2 regions of the Psychrobacillus sp. FSL H8-0487 genome follow, and region 1 is predicted to be linked to the other one. Evidence: riboswitches for the same ligand, from Rfam matches in the RefSeq annotation. Region 1 holds a riboswitch; the other holds the start of a gene.
What was found. A riboswitch is a leader RNA that binds a small molecule or an ion and turns the genes downstream of it on or off. The one in region 1 is predicted to bind thiamine pyrophosphate.
Positions count from the first base shown of each region.

Region 1 (7,741 bases):
CCTAAGGAGACTAAGATGTTTTTATAAGTTTCCGTAGAGGAAATAGATACATATTCTTTTTCACCATGCCAATCCCCACCACTTGGTCCAAACTCAATAGCGCCTGCTCCAGTTTCTGCATAAAAGCGAGCATCAGCTGCTCCATGCTGCCCAAATAACACAGCAGGTTTTCCTATAAACTGTGAAGTGACCTGAGCAATACGTTCGATATATGGGTTAATAGCTTCAGTTGTTACTGCAGGAGCGGTAGTGTGCACTTGTATTTCACTATTGGGAAATTCTTCTGTCAACGTTTGGAGATCTAAAAGAATACTATGCATATCTTGTCCAGGTACGTAACGAAGATCATAACTTACTATGCACTCATCGGGCACTACGTTATATCGTTCTCCTGCTTGTATTTTTGCCAAGTTTAAGGAAGGATAATCATAGAACTCATTGCTTGCTGTTAAAAAAGAAAGTTTGCGAAGCTGTTGGTCAAAAAGAAACGCTTGTTCAATTGCATTTATTCCTTCCCAAGGACGACTACCATGACTAGATTTGCCCTTAAGTATTACATCAAACTGGATAATTCCTTTTGCCTGTAAGCCAATTTGTAGATAGGTAGGTTCTCCACATATAACAAAGTCACCGATATATCCTTGATCGACCAAAAATTTGGATGTCTCTCCGTCTGTTTCCTCATCGGTTACGATATGTAGTTGGATTTTTTGAGCAAGATTTTCAGGTTGTTTAGATAGCTCATAAAAGGCTTGCATCATCGCTGCAACTCCCGCTTTCATATCAGCTGTTCCACGACCATATAAATAATCTCCCTCAATATAAGGCTGAAATTGTGAAGTTTCTCCTGGAACAACATCTACGTGACCATTCCAAATCATACATTTATCACCGTCTCCTATTACTGCCATAAGCATCAGTTTTTCCTCATGCTTTAAGATCGTAGTAGTAATACCTCGTTCCTCTAGCCAATTCTCACAAAATAACAAAGCATTATTTGCGCCTTCCAATGTGTCACTTTTGATACGTATTAAATCTTTTAATAATGTAATCATGTAAACATCCCCTTACGCATATAGTTTTTACAAGTATAACAAAAGAACAAAAGAAGGTTGCAATACTTTATCTATTCAGCTACAATGAACTCGAACTAAATAATTCAAACCACAAGGGGCGCCGTTGATACGGCTGAGATAGTACCCTTCGAACCTGTAAGTTAATACTTGCGTAGGGATGTGGATGGAAACTGACAATCGCGCGATGTCTGGGTCTATCCCGGGGGTCGTTTTTTTTGTGGTCAAAAAAAGGGGATTGTCATGAAGAATAATCGAGTATTAATATTAATGGAAATCGCTATTTTTGCAGCTTTAGGATATGTTTTAGATATGATCGGCTTTGGAATGCCGCAAGGTGGATCAGTTACATTCGTTTTAGTACCTGTTATTTTAATGGCTTTTCGTCGTGGTATTGTAGCAGGTTTAACTACTGGATTTTTAATAGGTGTATTACAAGTCGTTACAGGCCGTTTTTACGCAGCTCCCTTATCATTTGAAATAGTGATAGCACAAGTAGCAATAGATTATTTCATCGCATTTATGGTAGCTGGTTTTGCTGGTTTTCTGAGACCTGCGTTTTTACATGCATTTGAACAAAAGGATAAAATGAAAATGGTTAGAGCAGTTGTCTTGGGAACGTTCATCGCAGCTTTTCTTCGTTATTTAGCACATGTAACTTCAGGTATTCTATTCTTTGGTGAATTTGCTGGTGAGCAAAATGTTATTTTGTATTCGTTGATCTATAATTCTACTTATATGATTCCTGTATTTTTAGTAGCAGCTTTCATTTGTTCGATATTATTTGTTAAAGCTCCACGCCTCACACTGCCGAATCTTCACTAAATATGGTATGATTAGAATACATTTAGTGAAGAAGGGATCTTGTTAAGATGATTGTACAAACTGACGAAGAGTTAGTAGCATTAAAAAAAATAGGGCGTATTGTTGCAGAAATTCGAGATGTAATGAAGGCTGCTACTAAACCTGGTGTGACTACGAAAGAGTTAGATGAAATCGGCGGAAAGCTATTTAAAGAGCATGGCGCGATTTCTGGACCAATGGGAGAATACGATTTTCCGGGATATACTTGTATTAGTGTTAATGAGGAAGTAGCTCATGGTATGCCAGGCGCTCGTGTTATAAAAGATGGTGATATCGTGAATATAGACGTTTCAGGATCGCTTGATGGTTATTTTGCAGACACAGGAATTTCTTTTGTCGTAGGCGAAGGATATGAAGAGAAAGAGAAGTTGTGTGCTGTAGCTGAGAGTGCATTTGAGCGTGCAATGCTAAAAGTTAAAGCAGGTTCAAGATTGAACCAAATTGGTAAAGCAGTAGCTAGAGAAGCCAAAGATAATGGCTTGCATGTTATTATGAACCTAACTGGACATGGTATTGGGAAATCACTTCATGAAGCTCCTCAACATGTATTGAATTATTATGATGCATGGGATCCAACAATATTAAAAGAAGGAATGGTTTTAGCAGTTGAGCCATTTATTTCTGCGAAGGCAGAGCATATTGTGGAATCAGGTGATGGTTGGACATTTATCACTCCTGATAAATCCTTAGTAGCACAGATTGAGCATACAATTGTTGTCACAAAAGGTGCACCAATTTTATTAACTAAATTAGATTAAAACAAAACGCCTTCAAGAGTTTACTCTTTTGAAGGCGTTTTTTAAATTAAGAATATGAATTATCCTACTACGAAGTAAGTGCTCATAGTAAATTTCGGCTGATGGACGGTTTCCGTGGGCGTTGCCTCAGCCTCCTCGCTTAGAAAACATTTATATCTAGTTATTTAAAAATACATTAACTATTTCTTAAAGTTGTTGGAGACAGACAGATAAATATGTTTAACGAAAAAAGAGAGGCTGTTTGTGACAACTACCACAAACAGCCTCTACTCGGTAATAATATTGTAAAATGTCTGTCCAAACCTTAAGGGGTTCTGGAACCTTTCTTAAGGAAAATTATCCCAACGACCAAGACACAGCTTAGGAAAAGAGAAGCTGAGGTCAGGAGCAGTTGACTAAAGTTGTGTTGGATTGCTACCCCGACGAAAGTCCAGATAAACACAACTGACATAAGACGATCAAAATAATGATAGCGGAAGTGAAGAGCTATCGCTGTCGCAATGGTTAAGAAGATAACACCCCAAAGTGATTTTGTCATACCAAATCCACCGAATTCATAAAACGTGAGGAGATAAGATAGATTTATGAAGAAACTGATAAATGTCCATCCTAAAAGGAAGGAAATTGGTAATCGATTTTTTCGATTTATATCATCTAAAGGATAGGTTAAATATAATTTAAACAAGCAACTTAGTAAGACAGTGAGAATACCAAAAGCATAACCAAACAGTTCGTAATGCCAACTGAATATATACAAAATATATAACACAGATGATGCCCCGTATAATAGAATGCGTCTAGAAGGGATAGGATGAGAAGACTTGTAATCTTTCATCATATTCCAAATCCACCAAGCTAATGAGATGAAAATAACAATCCATATGTAAAACACATAATTTGCTGGAGTAAAAAAGACGGGAAGTCTATTGAAAATCTCGCCACTGGTTTGACCATTTATGGGAAGTAGAATAGATAGTAATTTAACGATTACAGTAGATATAAAAAATAATATTAAAAGGATTATTTTAAACATTCAGCTGCCTCCTTCTATTTAATAAGTATACCTTTGATATATACCAACAACAAATTAGAATTATGAATGTTATGTGACGAAATTGGGACAATCTGTATGAGGAAAACATGATATACTAGAAATCTAATATAATTGTCAATATAGGAGGAATATTTAGATGATTGAACAAACTTATCCGGTTGTATGGGATCTTGATCGCTTTTTTGAAGGGGGTAGTAGCTCTCCATCTTTAAGAAGCCATTTGGATGAAGTAAAAGGAAAGCTAAGCAGTTTTGACGCAAAACTCCAAGACTTTAACTCACCGACATCTATAGCAGATGTCTCCGTTATTGAGCAAACAATAGAACAATTAAAAGATATCGCAACAAATTTATCTGAAGCTGGAGCAGTAATAGGTTGCTTTATGGCACAGGATACAACTGATAAGCAGGCAGCATTATTAGAAGGGGAGATAGGGTCACTTTATGCTAGATTCTCTTCTCAAATGCTCACAATTCAACAAGTGTTAAGTAAAACAGAGGAATCTGTATGGGAAGGCCTACTTCAAACACCTGAGCTTTCTTCATTTGCATTTGTGTTGAATGAATGGAGAGAAGAAGCAAAAAGAATGCTTTCTGAAAAAGAGGAAGACATAATTACTAAACTTGAGGTAGATGGCTATCATTCATGGGGACAACTTTATGATTTACTTGTAGGTGATATTCGTATTAAACTTACAATAGATGGAGAAGTAAAAGAAATGTCAGTTGGACAGGTTAACAATCTGAGCTCCCATGAAGATGCAACGATTCGAAAAGAATCATTTGAAGCACTTGAGGCTGCTTGGACAGGTAAAGAGGAGTTCTTTGCAAAAACACTGAATCATATTGCTGGCTTCCGCCTTGCAGTTTATGAAAAAAGAGGATGGAATTCTGTTTTAGAAGAACCTCTTCATATTAATCGTATGAGTGAACAAACACTAGATGCAATGTGGGGAGCTATCTCTAAAAATAAAGCTCCATTCGTAGAATACTTAAACAAAAAATCGGCAATGCTAGGCGAAAAACAAATGCATTGGTACGACTTAGAAGCACCTGTAAGTACTTCTACAGAGAAAATGGATTATCAACAAGGTGCTGAGTTTATATTAAAACATTTTAAAGAATTTGGACCAAAGTTAGAGTCATTTTCAAGAAATGCGTTTGAAAAAGGTTGGATTGAAGCAGAGGATCGTCCAAACAAGCGTCCAGGAGGATTTTGTACAGGAATGCCTGTATCAGAGGAATCACGCATTTTCATGACGTATAGTGGGTCTATGTCCAATGTTTCTACGTTAGCTCATGAATTGGGTCATGCCTTCCATTCATATGCTTTAAGACCAGTACATTGGATGAACCGTCAATATGCTATGGGTGTTGCGGAAACTGCATCCACATTTGCTGAAATGATAGTTGCTGATGCTGCTGTAAAGGAAGCAACAACTGATGACGAAAAAATTGCTTTACTAGAAGACAAAATTCAACGTAGTGTAGCATTTTTTATGAATATCCATGCTAGGTTCTTATTTGAAACTAGATTCTATGAGGAACGTAAAAATGGAATAGTATCTGCTGCTCGTTTGAATGATTTAATGGTTGCAGCTCAACAGGAAGCATACGGGGATGCATTAGATACAACACATCCTCATTTCTGGGCATCTAAACTGCATTTCTATATAACGGGAGTACCATTCTATAACTTCCCATATACATTTGGTTACTTATTCTCTTTAAGTATCTATGCTAAAGCTATAAGTGAAGGTGCGAACTTTGAAGAGAAGTACATTGCATTATTGCAAGATACGGCAGTAATGTCGGTAGAAGACTTAGCGATGAAACATTTAAATGAAGACATTACTCAAGAAGCATTTTGGATAAAAGGAATTGATCTATGTATCCAAGATGTTAAAGAGTTTATTCAATTGACTAACGCAAAAGGGTGAAGGTGTTTGATTTATCTAGAAGGAGATACATGTTATTTACGAACATTAAATACGAAAGATGCACCAGCTCTAGCGGATCTGACTTATCGCAATAAGATGTATTGGTCTGTTTATGAACCGCTGCATCGGGATGATTATTATACTACTTCTGTCCAACGGGAGAAAATTCGGGAATCTCTTATGCTCTCAAAGGAAAAAAGAGAGTATAGCTTCGGGATTTTTGAACATCAGTCAGACAAAATGATTGGTAGTGTATCCTTATACAGTATTAAAAGAATGCCTTTTTCTAGTGGGCTTATCGGATATTCTATGGACGAATCCAATATTGGAAAAGGGATTGCTTCTGAAGCGGTTCACCTTGTGAAAATATTCGGATTTGAGCATGTCCAACTAAATCGTATTGAAGCATATGTATCTCCAAATAACCCTGGTTCTATTAAAGTATTAGAGAAAAATGGCTTCAACCAAGAGGGATTACTTCGAAAACTACTTTATATTAATGGTAAATGGCAGGATCATTTTATCTACGCATCCTTAACAGAAGAAGATATTTAACAAACTTAAAACCCACTTATTCATTTTTCATGAATAGGTGGGTTTTCTTTAGAATTCATTATTTTGTAAGTCTCCCTGTCGATTTCCTGGGAAATAGTTTATTTCTTGTCGATATTCCCATCAGTCACTAAATCTAGACGCCCGGTTTCCGGATCTATAATTAGACCATGAACAGGGATTTCCGGAAGCATAAGCGGGTGATTACGAATCATTTCAACACTATGTAAGACACTACTTTCTACGTTAGAAAAACCTTCCAACCATTTTTCTAAGTCCACGCCAGAATTTTTAAGCGTATCTAATACACGAGGATCTACCCCACGTGTAATCATTTTATCAATCATTTTATCGGTTTGTATAGCACTCATTCCACAATCGTGATGACCAATTACATATATCTCATCGGCCTGAAGCTCATAAACAGCTACCATAAGACTACGCATGATTCCACCAAATGGATGGTTGATAATTGCGCCAGCACTTTTAACGATTTTGACATCGCCATTTTTAAAATTCATGGATTTTGGAAGCATTTCTGTGAGTCTTGTATCCATACAAGTTAAAATAACAATTCGTTTGTTTGGAAACTTTGTAGTTAAAAAAGGTTCGTAAAGTTTACTTTCTACAAAATGATCATTGTAAGTTAGAATTTCTTGTAAGCTTGGCATCGTATTCCTCCTTTAGGTTATAATTATATTTTATAGGAAATGAAAGATAATTGCTTTATTTAATACTTAGTACTTCCTATTCAATTTAATAGTATACAAAAAAGCAAAATGTTGTTCATCTAAATGAACAGTATTTTGCTTTTTCATTAGGTATTTTTATATTTTAAGGTCTAGAAACCATTAAGTGAACTTTATTTTATTTCGCTAGTTTTTGTTTTCGGTCTGAGACAATATAGGATTTCCCTGTCCCAATAGCAACAGATTGTAATGGCTCCGGTGCGAGGTGAACTGGAACTTCAATGACCTGAGTTAACCATTCGGAAATACCTTTTAGTAGTGCTCCACCACCGGTTAGTATTACCCCGTGATCGACGATATCTCCAGCAAGTTCAGGCGGGCAAGTTTCCAACGTAGCGCGAATTGCTTCTAAAATTGTTTCCAGTGATTCTGTTAAAACTCCTTGAACTTGAGTAGACGATAGATAAATGGTCTTTGGTAATCCACTCACTACATCTCTCCCGGTAACTTGCATTTGTTCTACTGCATGGGGAACTAAAGCATGTCCAATAGTCATCTTAATAAGCTCAGCGGTAGGCTCGCCAATTATGACATTATATTCTTTTCGGACAAAGTGAATAATCGCTTCATCCATACGATCACCAGCAGCCTTTACTGTATTAGATGCGACAACACCACCGAAAGAAATAATACCCACTTCCGTAGTACCTCCACCAATATCCACAATCATACTTGCCACTGGTTCATCTACAGGCAGACCAGCACCGATTGCAGCTGCAACAGGTTCTTCCATTAACTGAACTTCCTTTGCT
Region 1 is NZ_JBBOZA010000001.1:3,015,913-3,023,653, reverse strand. Features, by position in the region: gene MHI47_RS15505 (M20 family metallopeptidase) at 1-1,055, opposite strand, end outside; TPP riboswitch at 1,160-1,251, shown strand; gene thiT (energy-coupled thiamine transporter ThiT) at 1,317-1,898, shown strand; gene map (type I methionyl aminopeptidase) at 1,946-2,695, shown strand; gene MHI47_RS15490 (tryptophan-rich sensory protein) at 3,000-3,728, opposite strand; gene MHI47_RS15485 (M3 family oligoendopeptidase) at 3,886-5,688, shown strand; gene MHI47_RS15480 (GNAT family N-acetyltransferase) at 5,695-6,243, shown strand; gene MHI47_RS15475 (beta-class carbonic anhydrase) at 6,342-6,911, opposite strand; gene mreBH (rod-share determining protein MreBH) at 7,108-7,741, opposite strand, start outside.

Region 2 (7,741 bases), 2.8 Mb from region 1:
GTAAAATAGTCGCAAAATATTTTTCAGCTATGTAATGACTTATGTGTACGGAAAGTGGAGAATTTACTTGGTGCAATTCTTGTTCCATTTGCTTATCTAGTAATAATATTTTCCTAGCATATTGTAAAAAAACTTCCCCTTGCTCTGTTAATTCAATTTGTCTATTTTTACGTTGAATTAATATGGTCTTATATTTTTCTTCTAGCTGTTGAATTTGATGACTAATTGTTGGTTGAGAACAAAACATTCTACGAGCCGTCTCTGTAAATGAACGACATTCAGCTAGAACGATAAACATTTGCATTTTATCTAGCATGCAACTGACTCCCTTTTATATGAATATCACTACTGATAATGATAATCGTTTTCATTATAGTTTATCATTTGCACTTACTGATGTCGATCATCATTTCAAGTAAACAAAAAGAGTGGCCCTGCATATGAGGACCACTACTTAAGTATTAGAGAATTCTATTTTGAGGTTCTCTATTTTCTAAAACTGCTTCTATATCTTTTGCATTCATTTGCATCATCGCTTGGCGAGTGCGGATACTGGCACTACCGATATGGGGAGACACCGTTACATTAGGTAAAGTTAGTAGAGGATGATCCACCGGTACAGGCTCTTGCTCAAATACATCTAGTCCTGCAGCCCATATCTTTTTCGACGCCAGTGCTTCATAAAGAGCTTGTTCATCTACTATGCCACCTCGTGCGACATTAATAATTGCTGCAGTTTCTTTCATCATATTAAGTTCACGTTCCCCTATAAGTCCCTTTGTTTCAGGTGTAAGTGGAGTTAATAGAATGACAAAATCAGATTGCTTAAGTAATTCGTCTAATTCCGCGTAAGTAAAGCCGTACGTTTCTTCTGCATCTAGTTTTCTAGAGCGATTATGATATAACACATTCATATCAAAGCCTTTCGCACGTCTAGCAACCGCTTCCCCTATACGTCCCATTCCTACAATACCGAGCGTTGCACCGAAAATGTCCATTCCTGTATATTGCATTGGTGACCAGGAATCCCAGTTACCCGAACGAATTTCTTGTTCTACTTCTGTTATTCTTCGAGCAGTTGCTAATAGTAAAGCAAATGCTAAGTCTGCCGTTGTCTCTGTTAATACTCCCGGAGTATTTGTTACGACAATACTACGGTCTTTTGCCGCCTCTATGTCTATATTGTTATAGCCAACTGCAAAATTACTAATTACTTTTAAATTTGGAAGGCCTTCAATTAGTGTACGATCGATATTATCGGATAACATCGTCCATAGAGCGTACGCGTCTTTAGCATTTGTTATTATTTCTTCATTTGTCATTCCAATAGTTTCGCTATGCCACATTTGTACATCAAACTTTTTTCTTAAAGGCTCAATGATTTCTTCGGGTAGTTTACGAGTTATGTATATTTTCTTCAAAACTTTATCCTCCCTCGAGTTATGTATTCTTGTGTTTCTCTGGTGCTTTCGGGTGATTCTTTGTTCTATTGCGGTGATTCTCTTTTACATTCGGGTGATTATTCTCAACATTCCGGTGTTTCTCCAAATATCCATTATGATTCACCCAGCCCTCAAACAATCGGGATAGATAAAGCATGGACGAAAGTACGAAATTTTGCAAACATATTTACAACTTCAAATAGCTACGTTATACTTTGGGCATATTAAAAAACTACATACCGTTTTGCGCACTAGGGGTGCCCACTTTGGCTGAGATGCGAGCATTTTGCTCCGATCCCTTAAAACTCGATCAGGATAATACCTGCGTGAGGAAGTGCGGTGACTTCCCTAATATTTTTGTATTGGATAAGTGGCTGCATCTTCACGGATGTGGTCTTTTTTTATGAAAAAATACAGGGAGGTTTTTTAAATGGAATGTGGATTGAGCCCAATTATCGGATTTCGTTTTTCGTTACATCCGATGACAAATGATTTTATCAAAGTGATTAAAGGTGCTTTGAAGGAGACGGATACGACGAATGTGTGGATGTACACAGATGATGTGTCGACGGTTATTCGTGGCAAACAAGTACATGTATTTAATGTGGCAAAAGCAATTACATTGCATGCTGCTAAAACAGGAGAACATATTGCACTGTCCGGTACTTTTTCCGCTGGTTGCCCCGGTGATTCTGCAGGAGATGTCTATCTAGACAAAGGCGATATAATTGCCAACACAGATATAACAAAACAATATGTATCTTCTCAATTTGCTCTATACCCGATGAATAACCCGAGTTATATGGACATTATTTACCGTGAAGTGGATCGTGCTAAAGCACAAGGTGTGTTTAATGATTCCATACATTATGCGAGTGGTATTCATGGAGATATTCATGATGTGTTTGCATTTTATGAAGAAGCATTCACGAATGCCCGCTCAGATGAGCATAAGCATTTGGTTATGACCGTTTCTATGAGTATTAACAGCCCCTCTCATGGAGGTCGTTAACATGCTGAAATCATGGAAGCTAAAAGAAATCGTGTTAATGTCTTTACTTGCCGTTGTATTTGGCATTGTCTATTTATTGTTCTTGCATATCGGTAATATTTGGGCTGGATTTATAGGTCCGATTGCATATGAATGGATTTTTGGCATTTGGTTTATCGTGTCTATTATTAGTATGTATATTATTCGAAAGCCAGGTGCTGCAGTTATTTCAGAAACAATCGCCGCTGCCATTGAGGTGTTGTTAGGAAATGCCGTTGGACCCCGACTAATTCTATCAGGTGTTATTCAAGGCTTAGGGGCAGAAGCAGTATTTGCTGCAACTAGATACAAACGCTTTGATATTTGGATTCTAATCCTAGCGGGTGTGGGATCTTCGGTATTTAGTTTTGCCTACGGGTATTTGTTAGGTGGCTTTACGGTATTCAGTACTGGTTATGTTGCACTGATGCTTGGCATTCGCATATTGAGTGGAGCTCTCCTTGCTGGTGTTGGAGGTAAAGCGGTTGCCGATGGCTTACTAGCAACAGGCTCTCTTCGAGGATACGCTATTTCACGACCGAAAAAAGGTGATGCTCGTGCATGACGTCATTTCGTTTGAGAAGGTCAGCTTTCGATATCCAGATGAGGAAAATTGGACTTTGAATGACTTTTCATTTGCAGTACAAAAAGGTTCCAGGGTTGTGTTAACTGGTCCTAGCGGCTGTGGAAAAACGACACTACTTTACTTGTGCAATCGATTATATCCCGATAATTGCGATGGTATTTTAACGGGCAATATTGAGCTATTTGGGAAGGATAGTCGGACATTCATTGCCGGGGAAATAAATCATCGAATTGCTACCGTTTTTCAGGATCCAGATGCGCAATTTTGTATGCAAACAGTGGAAGAGGAGCTTGCTTTTACGCTAGAAAATTTGCAGGTGAAACGTGAAGAGATGGAGAATCGAATAAAAGAGGTACTTGCTCTCACAAATTTAACTGACTTTCGATATTCTATTATTCAACAGCTTTCAGGTGGGCAGAAGCAACAAATCGCTACTGCATGTGCACTTATTATGGAGCCTGAGATTTTGCTGTTAGACGAACCAATCGCTCATTTGGACCCTTATACCGCTAAACGATATATAGAATGGTTGGATCAGCTACAGCAAAATCGGCAAATGACAATTGTTGCAATTGAACATCGCTTGGACTTATGGGGAGATTTTTTTGACAGGATCATTCCTTTGAGCGAAAGCGATGAACCATCCATACTTCCTAAAAGAATGACTTCTATAAAACCAGAGATTTCCATTCAAGCAACAGAAATAGAGACAAAAACTTTTTTGAAGCCCGCCTCATTTTCTTTACAGCGCGGAGAAATTACCATTCTTGCTGGACCTAACGGTAGTGGTAAATCAACTTTATTAAAGGCCTTATGTCATTTGATTCCTAGAAATGGATTAGTAGAACCGACGTTTTTAGGCTATGTTCCGCAATCACCTGAGTTTTTGTTTCTTACTAAGACTGTTCAAGATGAAGTGGCATTTGGCGGTGGATATGGTGTGGATAACATGTTGCAGCGATTAAAACTAATGGACATTGCTGCTTCACATCCTTTTTCTATTAGTCATGGTCAAAAACGAAGGGTAGCCATTGCCGCAATGCTTTGTGATGGGAGAGAAGTAATTTTAATGGATGAACCTACCTCAGGTCAGGATGCTGCCGCATTATCAGAGCTATATCAACTAATAGATGAGCGTGCTCATGATGGCACTACATTTTTAATCGTTACGCACGATATGGAGTTCGCCTATTGTCTAGCAGATTCTATTATATTGATGGAGGATGGTAGTTTAACTGGGAAGTTTCCTGCGTTAGCCGTTTGGGAGAACGAAAAGTTATTACTGGAGCATCATTTACTCCCACCGAAAGGACTGATGCAATGTGAGAAGTCTTTTGCATAGAATGAATCCTTCCGTGAAGTTTGTTTTAATCACTGTGTGCATGTTCACGATGGCTTTTTTCTTTGATCCAGTGCCCCCCCTTCTATTTTGGGCTGGTGTACTTTTAATGCAAATATTGTTCAGTCAAACTGATTGGAAGAAGTGGCTATTCTTTATGATTCCATTTTTTATAATGTCTTTTGGTTATTTTTGGACGACACTTGTATTTGCTAAGGAAACGGTCGGTCCTATCATTTGGTCAATCGGGTCTGTTCATGTGACAGAACTCCAGCTACACCATGCACTTTCTTTGAGCTTCCGTGTTTTAGCTTTTTCAAGTTTGTCTCTATTGTTTGCTTTAACAACTAATCCCGTTACGTTCATATTAAGTTTAATGCAACAATTAAAACTATCCCCTAAAATAGCTTATGGCATTTTAGTAGGCTTTCAGTTTTTACCTGTTATAAAAGACGAATTTATACAAATTCAGCAGGCACAACGGTTGAGAGGAATTGTTCAGAAAAAAAATGTCTTACAGCGTTTGTTGGATACTCGCCTAGTCCTTATCCCCTTGCTTGCGGGTGCTGTCCGTAAAGCCGAGCGATCAGCATTTGCCATGGAAGCAAGGGGCTTTACAGGAGAACGGAGAGGTGGTTTCTTTCATGAGATCTTAGTAGATAAAGTAGATGCTTTTTTAGGAGTACTATTTTTATTTGTATTAGTTTTAAGCTGTACGAACTCCTTCTGGCTTGGTTAAAATAGAAGTAGAATTTCTTAAAACAGTTGGGAGTGTTGTTGGATGCCATCAGTAATATTGCTACGAGGGATCAATCTCGGTGCTAAAAATAAAGTAGATATGAAATCCTTAAAATCTCTTTTTGAAGAGATGAGTTATGAAAATGTACAAACCTATATTCAGACTGGAAACGTAATAGTGGAACAGTCTGTTATTGATGGCCCCTCTTTAGAGGTTGTTCTTCTAGAATCTTATGGATTTGAAATACCTGTAACAATCCGTTCAAAAGAAGAGTTGGAAGAGATTCAGCAGCATCCTATCTTTTACAAAGACCAAGTGTATGTAATGTTTTTAACACAGGAAATTTCGAAGGAGCAACAAGAAATGCTTGTAGGTTTAATAGATGATGAATTTGTTGTTTGGAAAAACCGAAACGTGATTATTAGTCTTTCTAAAACCTATCATCAAACAAAGTTTACGAATGCTTATTTTGAACGTAAACTCGGGATTCCCTCCACAGCTCGCAATAAAAATACGGTTAACAAAATAATTGCAAAAATGTCATAAGTATTATTTATGTATAATGATGAATTTTATAAATTATTCTTATAACTATCTTTCCCATACAATGAAAGTATGAGGAGGGATTAACGATGTCATTTGTATTTCAATCAATCGATCACGTTCAATTAGCAGCTCCAAAGGGTTCTGAATCTATCGCAAGAAAATTTTACGGGGAAATTTTAGGTTTTACGGAAGTAGAAAAACCAGCACTTCTAAAAAAACGAGGTGGCGTTTGGTTTGCTTTCAGCTCTTATCAAATCCATATCGGTATTGAAGAGCCATTTGCTCCAGCTAAAAAAGCCCACCCTGCTTTTCAAGTAGAAAATTTAGATGCTTTAAAGGGACATTTAGCTGAATGTGATGTGAATTTTATAGTCGATGTCGACTTACCCGGAGCCAATCGGATATATATACACGATCCATTTGGCAATCGCATCGAAATATTAGAGTGGATTTCCTGATTTAATATAATAATAGCCCATATTTCTTAATGAAATATGGGCTATTTGTAATTCATTTATAAAGTCAAATAAAGATCTTTATAAAAAAGCTCCGAATAAGTTTATTGTTGCGAAATAAGGGGATTTTATCTATATATTATTAAGGAGGAATTTCTCATGACAAATACACCAGAAACTTTAGATGCACTAAAATCAATTATCAAAAGTGCCAAGGTCGCGATGCTTGTAACACACAGTCCGGAAAACCGCTTAGTAGCACGTCCGATGCAATTACAAGAGGTAGAATTTGACGGTGATTTATGGTTTTTAACACGTACGGATACCGATAAATATGAAGAAATCAAAACAAATGATGACGTCAACGTTATCATTTCGGAAAAATCATATGCGTCGATTAGTGGAACAGCTGAAATTGTCGATGACCTTAATAAGAAAAAAGAGTTTTGGAATAAAGCCTATGAAGTGATGTTTGATATGGATTATACGGACCCTCGACTGATACTGATTAAAGTAAAATCTGAAACAGCCGAATATTGGGAGACAGGATCAATGATCAAGTCTGCATATAATTTCATGAAAAAAGTAGTAGGCAAAGAAGAGCCTGTTGAACCTGGTAAGAGTACAAATGAAACTTTAAAACTTTAAAATTTCTAGGCCGCTATGTTAACGGTCTATCTCACGATTTATAGCAATTGCTTTATTGAACGTATGTAATAGTTCAATAAAGCAATTTTTTGTTATCCGTATTTTAACCCATTAATAGTTTCCACTATTATATTAAAGATCATCAAATCCATTATCAATAGCATTTACTTTTACATATTGACGGGATTTTTGTTCAAAGAAATCTGTTTTTGTTCCATCAATATTATCTGCATAGGCACGTATCCATTTCATTGGGTTTTCTACATATTCAGGATATATTTCTTCCAAACCGATTAAACGTAACATTTTGTTAGCACGGTATTTAATATACCCATGCATTTCTTCTAATTCAATTCCCTCGATATCAGCCAATACATACTCCGACCATTCTATTTCTAACTCTACGGATTCTTTAAATTGTTCGTATACCCATCCAATTAGCTCTTCGTTATTCAGTTCAGGGTTTTCAGAAAGAGTCGCTCTAAACAGTTCTGATATAAATCGTCCGTGCTCTAGCTCGTCTCGGTTTATATAGCTAATCATTGTAGAAGTCCCAACCATCTTGTTATAGCGAGCAAGATTATAGAAATAGGCAAAGCCTGAATAGAAAAACAGTCCTTCTAATAAGGTAGTGTATGTTAACGTTTTTAATATATTTTCTGTCGTCGGGTTTTCTACAAAGTCATTATAATACTTCGCGATGTTTTTATTTCGCTTGAGTAAAATTTCGTCTGTTCTCCCAAATTCAAATGCCTTATTTTGCTGATCAAGCGAAACGATGGAAGATAATACATACGAATAACTTTCATTATGCACCGCTTCTTGCTGTGCAATTACCGCCATGATTGATTGGACTGACGGGTCAGTTGCGTAAAGCGATAATAACAGTGCTGTACGTGTTTGAGGTGCATCCAATGTTGCAAGCAAGCCAATAATTTTCAAATAGGCATCCTGCT
Region 2 is NZ_JBBOZA010000001.1:209,426-217,166, reverse strand. Features, by position in the region: gene MHI47_RS01135 (LysR family transcriptional regulator) at 1-316, opposite strand, end outside; gene MHI47_RS01130 (2-hydroxyacid dehydrogenase) at 462-1,421, opposite strand; TPP riboswitch at 1,686-1,792, shown strand; gene MHI47_RS01125 (YkoF family thiamine/hydroxymethylpyrimidine-binding protein) at 1,873-2,454, shown strand; gene MHI47_RS01120 (ECF transporter S component) at 2,456-3,037, shown strand; gene MHI47_RS01115 (ABC transporter ATP-binding protein) at 3,024-4,400, shown strand; gene MHI47_RS01110 (energy-coupling factor transporter transmembrane component T family protein) at 4,402-5,136, shown strand; gene MHI47_RS01105 (DUF1697 domain-containing protein) at 5,179-5,682, shown strand; gene MHI47_RS01100 (VOC family protein) at 5,769-6,140, shown strand; gene MHI47_RS01095 (pyridoxamine 5'-phosphate oxidase family protein) at 6,297-6,785, shown strand; gene MHI47_RS01090 (ribonucleotide-diphosphate reductase subunit beta) at 6,918-7,741, opposite strand, start outside.
Region 2: it holds a riboswitch for thiamine pyrophosphate, as region 1 does, so the genes downstream of both, MHI47_RS01125 (YkoF family thiamine/hydroxymethylpyrimidine-binding protein) here and thiT (energy-coupled thiamine transporter ThiT) in region 1, are expected to answer to the same signal.